3 regions of the Bradyrhizobium sp. CCBAU 11434 genome follow, and region 3 is predicted to be linked to each of the others. Evidence: predicted binding sites of a transcription regulator. Region 3 holds the regulator's gene; each other region holds the start of a gene.

The links. Region 3 encodes HrcA, which represses chaperone genes, less so after heat shock. Its sites were predicted from a motif close to GTTAGCACTCNCNNNNNGNGAGTGCTAAC; they were not measured.
Region 1: XI06_RS36245 (co-chaperone GroES) is a predicted target of HrcA. The motif match lies at 1,835-1,863, and genes of this name have one in related genera.
Region 2: XI06_RS04520 (co-chaperone GroES) is a predicted target of HrcA. The motif match lies at 1,893-1,921, and genes of this name have one in related genera.

Annotation. Positions count from the first base shown of each region.
Region 1 covers NZ_LBJX01000101.1:318,517-321,790, forward strand. The annotation lists gene XI06_RS36235 (protein phosphatase CheZ) at 162-926, shown strand; gene XI06_RS36240 (hypothetical protein) at 1,119-1,640, opposite strand; gene XI06_RS36245 (co-chaperone GroES) at 1,957-2,253, shown strand; gene groL (chaperonin GroEL) at 2,371-3,274, shown strand, end outside.
Region 2 covers NZ_LBJX01000002.1:476,565-479,838, forward strand. The annotation lists gene groL (chaperonin GroEL) at 1-1,488, opposite strand, end outside; gene XI06_RS04520 (co-chaperone GroES) at 1,536-1,850, opposite strand; gene XI06_RS04525 (usg protein) at 2,252-2,539, shown strand; gene XI06_RS04530 (cupin domain-containing protein) at 2,703-3,254, shown strand.
Region 3 covers NZ_LBJX01000102.1:146,915-150,188, reverse strand. The annotation lists gene pncA (bifunctional nicotinamidase/pyrazinamidase) at 1-316, shown strand, start outside; gene grpE (nucleotide exchange factor GrpE) at 371-976, opposite strand; gene hrcA (heat-inducible transcriptional repressor HrcA) at 1,086-2,174, opposite strand; gene rph (ribonuclease PH) at 2,343-3,056, shown strand; gene rdgB (RdgB/HAM1 family non-canonical purine NTP pyrophosphatase) at 3,068-3,274, shown strand, end outside.

The DNA of each region.
Region 1 (3,274 bases), on a different contig from region 3:
TTTCCCGATCAGCGTTTATTTTCGATGAAAGGCAAAGCCTCATGGTTAATCGTGCGTTTGCGCGCCGTCGCGCGCGGCTGCACAACAGTTCCTGACGTGAACCTCGTGTTAAATTGCTTCTGTCTACAAAGACGCGTGAGTGAGGTGGGGGGAGTATCCTGATGGCTGTTCACCGCAAGCGTTTTCGTGTCGAGGATATCGCCGGTGGCGAGATGCCAGTTTTAGACGTGACTGAAGAGGCCGGCCCGATGCATAGCGAAATCATGGCGGAGCTGCGCGCGATCCGCGCCCAGATGGCACGAAGCAGCCAAGCCGCGCTGCCGCCGAGCGATGCCGTCGTGGCGCAGGAAGTTGCCGATACGCGCGCGCTGCTGGAAACCTACCGCGCCCAGATCGAACAGTGCGAGAAGCTGAAGGTCGAGCTCGACCTCATCCACGACGCCATCGACCGCACCAAGCGCGAGATCGCGACCCTGCACGGCAAGAGCTTCGACGGCGGCGAGATGGCCAAGGTCAATGGCGAGCTCGGTGCAGTGGTCGGCGGCACCGAACAGGCGACCCAGCAGATCCTCGAAGCCGCCGAGTCGATCGACCAGGCGGCCAGCGCGATGTCCAAGGTGCAATCGGCCGACCAGCAGAAGCGGCTTGCCGACGACATCCAGGAGCGGGTCATCTCGATCTTCGAAGCCTGCAACTTCCAGGACCTGACCGGCCAGCGCATCAGCAAGGTCATGAGCACGATGAAGTTCATCGAGCAGCACATCAACGCGATGATGGAGATCTGGGGCGGCGTCGACGCCATCAAGGCTCACGTGCCGGCGCCGGTCGACACTCGCAGCGAGGACGACAAGCTCCTCAACGGCCCGAAGCTCGCCGGCGACGTCGGCCATGCCTCGCAGGACGACATCGACGCGCTGTTCGACTAAGCGGACGCGCAAACAGACAAACAAAATGCCGGCCCTCGGGCCGGCATTTTTTGTTTCTCGTCATTGCGAGGAGCTCGCGACAAAATTGCGCAGCAATTTTGCGCTGAAGCGACGAAGCAATCCAAGCTGCCTCCGCGGAGACAGACTGGATTGCTTCGCTCGCAATGACGAGTGGTTAGGCCGAAACCCCGGTCACGCCCGCGGCGCGCAGCGGACATAGACCATGTTGCCGTAGCGGGTGGCGGCGTCCTTGTCGACGAAGCGGGTGATCATGACGCGGCCGTCGAAAGAGACGATCTCGCGGTCCTGCTCGCCGGGCGTCGGACCGGACGGGCCGATATAGTTCTTGCCGCTCGGCGAGCCCTTCAGCCGCAGCTCCTGGGGCGTTGCCTGGTCGGCCAGATGCATGACCACCCCGCCGGAGGACCCGGCGCCGATCACGTAGGGATTCTTGCACTGGGCCCTCGCCGCTGCCTCGGTGCGGGCGCGGTCGGCCGGGTTCTGGAACGAGGCGAGGCCCCAGCGGCCGACGATCTCGTCGGCGCGGATCGAGGCCGGCATTTCCGGCGCGACGCCGGGCTCGGCCTCAGGCGCAGGCTGGGACGAAGAGAAGGACGGCAGGCTCATGCCGCCGCCGCAGGCCCCCAACAGCAGCGCCAGGCAAGAGGCCGCCGCCAGATTGGCAACCGTGCGCGCGTGAGCTGAACTGATCATGGCATTCCCCCGAACAAGACCATGGCCGCATCCCTCCCGCAGCCAAGCGCAAAACCGCTGCCGGAGCAATGACGTCCTTTGATACGCCCGAGCCCCGAACAAGTTTCCAATGCCACCATCCTATATCCGCCTCACCAATCGCTTAACCACCTTTGCTTGACAGGATCGCAGCCAAGCCATATCCCCTGCGCACTATTAGCACTCGGAAAGACCGATTGCTAAGCGCGCCGTTCGCCCCTCGGGAAGAGGAAGGACGGCGGCGCCGCCACCCACTTCCGCTGCTTTCGAAAAAAGCGAGCCTCCAAAGGGAAACGTCATGGCTAAGTCCAAATTTCGTCCGCTGCATGACCGTGTCGTGGTCAAACGTATCGACGCCGAGGAAAAGACCAAGGGCGGCATCATCATCCCCGACACAGCCAAGGAAAAGCCGTCCCAGGGCGAAGTCGTCGCGGTCGGCCCCGGCGGCCGTGACGAGGCTGGCAAGCTGATCCCGATCGACCTCAAGGTCGGCGACCGCGTCCTGTTCGGCAAGTGGTCGGGCACCGAGGTCAAGATCGACAACGAAGAGCTCCTGATCATGAAGGAGTCGGACATCATGGGCGTGATGGCCTAGGGCCATCAGCCTGAACGGCCGCTGAATGCCATGCCCGGATCATCAGGTCCGGGCATCCATCGTTCCGCCGCACATCACCACGCACGACACATCACGACACAACAGGGATTGCAGACAATGGCTGCCAAGGACGTCAAGTTTTCCGGAGACGCGCGCGATCGCATGCTGCGCGGCGTCGACATTCTCGCCAACGCGGTCAAGGTGACGCTCGGTCCGAAGGGCCGCAACGTCGTCATCGAGAAGTCGTTCGGCGCCCCCCGCATCACCAAGGACGGCGTCACCGTCGCCAAGGAGATCGAGCTCGAGGACAAGTTCGAGAACATGGGTGCCCAGATGGTGCGTGAGGTCGCCTCCAAGACCAACGACCTCGCCGGCGACGGCACCACCACCGCGACCGTGCTGGCCCAGGCGATCGTGCGCGAAGGCGCCAAATCGGTTGCCGCCGGCATGAACCCGATGGACCTCAAGCGCGGCATCGACATCGCGGTCCATGCCGTCGTCAAGGACATCGAGAAGCGCGCCAAGCCGGTCGCGTCGTCTTCCGAGGTCGCCCAGGTCGGCACCATCTCGGCCAACGGCGATGCCGCCATCGGCAAGATGATCGCGCAGGCGATGCAGAAGGTCGGCAACGAAGGCGTCATCACCGTCGAGGAAAACAAGTCGCTCGACACCGAAGTCGACATCGTCGAGGGCATGAAGTTCGACCGCGGCTATCTCAGCCCGTACTTTGTCACCAACCCCGAGAAGATGACCGCCGAGCTCGAGGACGCCTACATCCTCCTGCACGAGAAGAAGCTCTCCGGCCTGCAGGCCATGCTGCCGGTGCTCGAAGCCGTCGTGCAGTCGGGCAAGCCGCTCGTCATCATCGCCGAGGACGTCGAGGGCGAGGCGCTGGCGACCCTGGTCGTCAACCGCCTGCGTGGCGGCCTCAAGGTCGCCGCCGTCAAGGCGCCGGGCTTCGGCGATCGCCGCAAGGCCATGCTGGAAGACCTCGCGATCCTCACCGGTGGCCAGCTGATCT
Region 2 (3,274 bases), on a different contig from region 3:
GTCGATGATGCCCTTCTTGACGAGGTCGCCGTACTCACCGGTCTGGGAGTCGAAGCCGAAGGCGTACGACTTGTTCTCCAGCACCTTGCCGACGATCACCGAGCCGTCTTCACCGGCGTTGATGGCGATCTGGCGAGCGGGAGCCGACAGCGCCTTGCGCACGATCTCGACGCCGGTCTTCTGGTCGTCGTTCTTGGTGCGCAGGCCCTTGAGCTGCTCGGAAGCACGGAGCAAGGCGACGCCGCCGCCCGGGACGATGCCTTCCTCGACAGCCGCGCGGGTCGCATGCATCGCGTCATCAACGCGATCCTTGCGCTCCTTCACCTCGACCTCGGTCGCGCCGCCGACGCGGATCACCGCGACGCCGCCGGCGAGCTTAGCCAGACGCTCCTGGAGCTTCTCACGGTCGTAGTCCGAGGTGGTCTCCTCGATCTGCGCCTTGATCTGGGCCACGCGCGCCTCGATGTCGGCCTTCTTGCCGGCGCCGTTGACGATCGTGGTGTTCTCCTTGTCGATCATCACCTTCTTGGCGCGACCGAGCAAGTTGAGCGTGACGTTCTCGAGCTTGATGCCGAGATCTTCCGAGATCGCCTGGCCGCCGGTCAGGATCGCGATGTCCTGCAGCATGGCCTTGCGGCGATCGCCGAAGCCCGGAGCCTTGACGGCCGCGACCTTCAGGCCGCCGCGCAGACGGTTCACGACCAGGGTCGCGAGCGCTTCGCCTTCGACGTCTTCGGCGACGATGACCAGCGGCTTGCCGGTCTGCACCACGGCCTCGAGCAGCGGCAGCAGCTCGTTCAGCGAGGAGAGCTTCTTCTCGTTGATGAGGATGTAGGCGTCGTCCATCTCAACGCGCATCTTGTCGGCGTTGGTGACGAAATAGGGCGAGATGTAGCCGCGGTCGAACTGCATGCCCTCGACGACGTCGAGCTCGGTCTCGAGCGACTTGGCTTCCTCGACGGTGATGACACCCTCGTTGCCGACCTTCTTCATGGCGTCGGAGAGGAACTTGCCAATCTCCTGGTCGCCGTTCGCCGAGATGGTGCCGACCTGGGCGATCTCGTCGTTCGAGGTGACCTTCTTGGAGTTCTTCTGCAGGTCCGCAACCACGGCCTCGACCGCGAGGTCGATACCGCGCTTGAGGTCCATCGGGTTCATGCCGGCGGCAACGGACTTGGCGCCTTCGCGCACGATCGCCTGGGCCAGCACGGTCGCCGTGGTGGTGCCGTCGCCGGCCGCGTCAGCGGACTTGGAGGCGACTTCGCGCACCATCTGCGCGCCCATGTTCTCGAACTTGTCCTCGAGCTCGATCTCCTTGGCGACGGTGACGCCGTCCTTGGTGATGCGGGGAGCGCCGAACGACTTGTCGAGCACGACGTTGCGGCCCTTCGGACCGAGCGTGACCTTCACCGCGTTGGCGAGAATGTCGACGCCGCGCAGCATCTTGTCGCGCGCATCAACCGAGAATTTGACTTCTTTGGCTGCCATCTGGAATTTTCCTTGGATAGTGTTTGACTGGAGGGAGAGAGGGGCTCTTAGGCCGCCTTCTTCTTGGAAGCGGGGACGTCGAGGACGCCCATGATGTCGCTTTCCTTCATGATCAGCAGGTCGACGCCGTCGATCTTGACTTCAGTGCCCGACCACTTGCCGAACAGCACGCGGTCGCCGACCTTGAGGTCGATCGGAACCAGCTTGCCGGCTTCGTCGCGGCCACCCGGGCCAACGGCGACGACTTCACCCTGGGAAGGCTTTTCCTTGGCAGTGTCGGGGATGATGATGCCGCCGGCGGTCTTCTCTTCTGCGTCGATGCGCTTGACCACGACGCGGTCGTGAAGCGGACGGAATTTCATGCAGCTCTCCTAAGCATTTGCTCAGATTGATGTTTTGAGGGTGTTAGCAATCGATGTCCGCGAGTGCCAATGCGGACATAGCTCAAATAGGACAGGAATTTTGCGGGGACAAGGGCTTCTAGCAGAAAAATCGGCACTCAGAAGGACCAAGTGCCAGAATCCCTCTCCCGTCGTTAACCGATTTCGGAGGGCTTCTTGGCACCCCCCTTGGGGACCGTATTAGCACGGGGGCGTCTCTGCTGCTAACGCATTGAATTTCAACAGCTTGTTAAACTTTTGGGCTTGAGATGGATTGTCAGTTTGCGTCACATTTCTCTCATGTGAGCGCATCGTTTCCGGGTGGCTCCCCGGGGCACGGATCAAGCCACCCCCTGTATGCGCTCCTGCAAAGGAGGTTTGGCATGGGACTGCGCGTTGGGGGCGTTTCCGAGGATTTCCGGAAACAGATGCTGGGTTACGGGCTGACGACGGCGGAAATTCTCTATCGGATGCCGGATCATCCCTCGCTGCTTCAGACTTACGTCTGGCAGAACTACGACATGTTTCCGAAATTCCCCGCGCTCAAGGATTTCCTGGCGTTCTGGACGGAGAAGCTCGACGGCCCGCTGTATTCGGTGACCGTGGCGCACTCCAAGCTGATCAAGCCGGCCGAGCTCCGCGCCGTGGACGGCGTGTTCCGGTTGAATTGACGAGAACACCGGTCTCGTAAGGTGGGCAAAGGCGCGCTCTTCGCGCGCCGTGCCCACCATATCTCTCCGATCGCACACGATAGGTGGGCACGCTGCGCTTTGCCCACCCTACGATATCTCGTTCTGTGGTAGCCTCCGCCATAACAACACGGGAGGCCGGCCCATGGCCAAGAAATCAAAATCGAAAGCAAAGTCGCGCAGCGCAGTCCAAACCGCGGTGAAGAAGCGGAGCGCGGCCAAGTCCGTTGCGCGATCATCAGCGCGCAAGACGGTGAAATCCAAAGCCCGCGCAGCGCCTGCCAAGACCTCGGCAAAGAAACCCGCGCGCCCGAAGCAGCGCATCGCCATCAGCCACCACCGTGAGGAGGACTTCAAAGCCGACGGCCTGCGTGCCTATGCCAAATACCGCGACCTCGGCATCGCCGCTGCCAGCCAGGGCCTCGCGCAAGCCCACGTCATCCGCCTGCAGGGCCCTTGCGATCCGGCGGAAGTGTCGAAGCTGCACTTCCACGACGTCGACTTTCAGATGGTCTACGTGCTCAAGGGCTGGGTGAAGACCTACATGGATGGGCAAGGCGAGACACTGATGCTGGAGGGCAGCGCCTGGACCCAGCCGCCGAAGATCAAGCACATGATTCTGGATTATTCTGACGACGTCGAACTGCTGGAGGTGATCTTGCCGGCGGAGTTCAGGACGGTGGAGTTGAAGGCTTGATGTCATTCCGGGGCGCGCGT
Region 3 (3,274 bases):
CATCATCCGCAAGGGTTTTCACAAGGACGTCGACAGCTATTCGGCCTTCCTCGAAGCCGACGGCAAGACGACGACTGGCCTTGCTGCGTATCTGAAGTCGCGCAAGATCAAGCGCGTCTTCGTTGCGGGTCTCGCGACGGATTTCTGTGTCGCCTGGACCGCGCTCGATGCGCGCAAGGCAGGCTTTGAAGTCTATGTCGTGGAAGACGCCTGCCGCGGCATCGATACGCAGGGCTCGCTGGCAAAGGCCTGGGCCGACATGGCCAAGGCCGGCGTGAAGCGGATTCAGTCTACGGATATCGCGGTCAGCGCGTAAGGCGCACACGCCGGACCTTGAGGAGACTCGCGCAAGCGCGCTCCTCAAAATCGCTCAGTTCGATTCGTTGCTGTTCGCCGCAGGCGCAGCCTTCGCGCCGCCCTTGGCGACGCCGACCAGCGCCGGGCGCAGCACGCGCTCGCCGATGGTGTAGCCGGCCTGCATGACCTGCACGACGGTGCCCGCGGGCACCGATGCGTCGGGCACTTCGTACATCGCCTGCTGGAAGTTCGGATCGAACTTCTGGCCCAAGGGATCGAACTTCTTCACGCCGTGCTTTTCCAGCGCACTGAGCAGCGATCGCTCGGTGAGTTCGACGCCTTCGATCAGCGCGGTCAGGCCGGGATCGGCGGTGGCACGCGCTTCAGCCGGAACGGCGTCGAGCGCGCGCTGGAGGTTGTCGGCGATGTCGAGCACGTCGCGGGCAAAGCCGGTGACACCGTAGAGCTTGGAATCGGCGACTTCCTTGGCGGTACGCTTGCGCAAATTCTCCATCTCGGCGAGCGTCCGCAGCATGCGGTCGCGCGCCTCGGCGGCTTCCTTCTGCAACAGCTCGACCGAACCCGGCTCGGGATCGTCGGGCATGATGTAGGGCTTCGACACCACGGGCTCGCCGGTCGGCGCGGCCGTGTCTTCGGGTTGCCGGGTTGGATCGGTCATCGGCTGCTTCTCGAACTCGCTCAGGGGGAGGTTTTCTGGCCCGGATATCGTGCTTCGGGCGCCGAAAATCAAGCGCCCGTGATCGGCTCAAATGCCGGTCAGCCCCCTACTAGCCTCCCAGCAGGCGACTGACGATGCGGGCGGCGTAGTCCACAGTCGGGATCACGCGGGCATAATTCAGCCGCGTCGGCCCGATCACGCCCAAAACGCCGACGATGCGGCCGGCGGCATCCCGATAGGGCGAGATGATGGTGGAGGAGCCCGATAGCGAAAACAGCTTGTTCTCGCTGCCGATGAAGATCCTGACACCTTCAGCGGTTTCGGCGCGCCCGAGCAGGTCGATCACGCCACGCTTGGTCTCGAGATCGTCGAACAGCAGCCTGACACGCTCGAGATCCTCCAGCGCATGCAGATCTTCCAGCAGATTGGCGTGGCCGCGGACGATGAGCTGGCGGTCCTCATTCTCGCCGCCCGACCAGCTCGCGATGCCGGCCGAAATGACCTTTTGCGTCAGCTGATCGAGCTCGGCGCGGGCCTCGCCAAGCGCGGTTTCGAGCTCCAGCCGCGCCTCTGCCAGCGTCCGGCCGCGGATCCGGGCGTTGAGGAAATTGCCGGCCTCCGTGAGCGCAGAGGATGGAACTCCGGGCGGCAGGGTCAACACGCGGTTTTCGACCTGACCATCCTCGCCGACCAGGATCACCAACGCCTTTTCGGGTTCCAGCCTAACGAATTCGATGTGTTTCAGCCGCGCATTTGATTTTGGCGTCAGCACGACGGCGGCGGCGCGCGTGAGACCGGACAGCCGCGTCAGCGCTTCCGACAGCGCCGCCTCGACGGATTGGGCGTGGCCGACGGTCGCGAGCTGGCTCTGGATCGACTGCCGCTCGGCCTCGTTGAGGTCGCCGACCTGCATCAGGGCGTCGACAAAGAAGCGCAGGCCGAGTTCCGTCGGCAACCTTCCGGCCGAGGTGTGCGGCGCATAGATCAGGCCGAGCTGTTCCAGATCGGCCATGACATTGCGGACCGAGGCCGGCGACAGCGGCATCGCGATCAGGCGCGAGATGTTGCGCGAGCCGACCGGCTCACCGGTCGCGAGATAGCTTTCGACAATTTGTCGAAAGATGTCGCGGGAACGCTCGTTGAGCTGGGCGAGGCCTGCGCGCGGCGCGATCAGATGGATCGGATCGTGATGGGCCACAGACGGCAACTCCTCTCAGATGCTTGTAATTTGGCCATCCAGGACGGTTCTGACAAGCGCGGCGTTTGCGGGGTCGATATCAGGGGGTGAAAAAGCCTTGCTGCCCACCCTGACCCCACCTACAAGCACCGCGAACAGCCCTACCCCATGAGTTCTGGAGGATTTCCCATGCGGCCAAGCCGCCGTGCGCCCGACGAATTGCGCCCCGTGACGCTGGAGCGCGGCGTGGTCAAATATGCGGAAGGCTCCTGCCTCGTGAAATTCGGCGACACCCATGTGCTGGTCACCGCCACGCTGGAAGATCGCCTGCCGCCATGGCTGAAGGGCCAGGGCCGCGGCTGGGTCACCGCCGAGTATGGCATGCTGCCGCGCGCGACCTCCGAACGCACCCGCCGCGAAGCCGCCGCCGGCAAGCAGAGCGGCCGCACCGTCGAGATCCAGCGCCTGATCGGCCGCTCGTTGCGCACCATCGTCGACCTCGAAGCGCTCGGCGAACGCCAGATCACGGTCGATTGCGACGTGCTCCAGGCCGACGGCGGCACCCGCACGGCGTCGATCACCGGCGCCTGGGTCGCGCTGGCCGACTGCATCGCTTGGATGAAGGCGCGCAACATGGTCAAGGCCAACGTGATGCGCGACAACGTCGCCGCGATCTCCTGCGGCATCTACAACGGCACGCCGGTGCTCGATCTCGACTACGCCGAGGATTCGGAAGCCGAGACCGACGCCAATTTCGTCATGACCGGCGATGGCCGCATCGTCGAGGTGCAGGGCACCGCAGAACGCGAGCCGTTCACGCAGGACGAGTTCCTGAAGCTGATCGCGCTGGCGCAGAAGGGCATCGCGCGTCTGGTGGACTTGCAGAAACTGGCTGTCGCGTAGTCAATAGACCCATGCACCGCCGAATCACCGGAAAGCTCGTCATCGCGACCCACAATCCCGGCAAGCTCGCCGAGATGAAGGAGCTGCTCGCGCCTCACGGCATCGAGGTGGTGTCGGCCGGTGAACTCGGATTGGGCGAGCCCGACGAGACCGGCAACGACTTCCGCAGCAATGCCGCGATCAAGGCGATCGCGGCGGCGCAGGCGACCGGGCTGCCG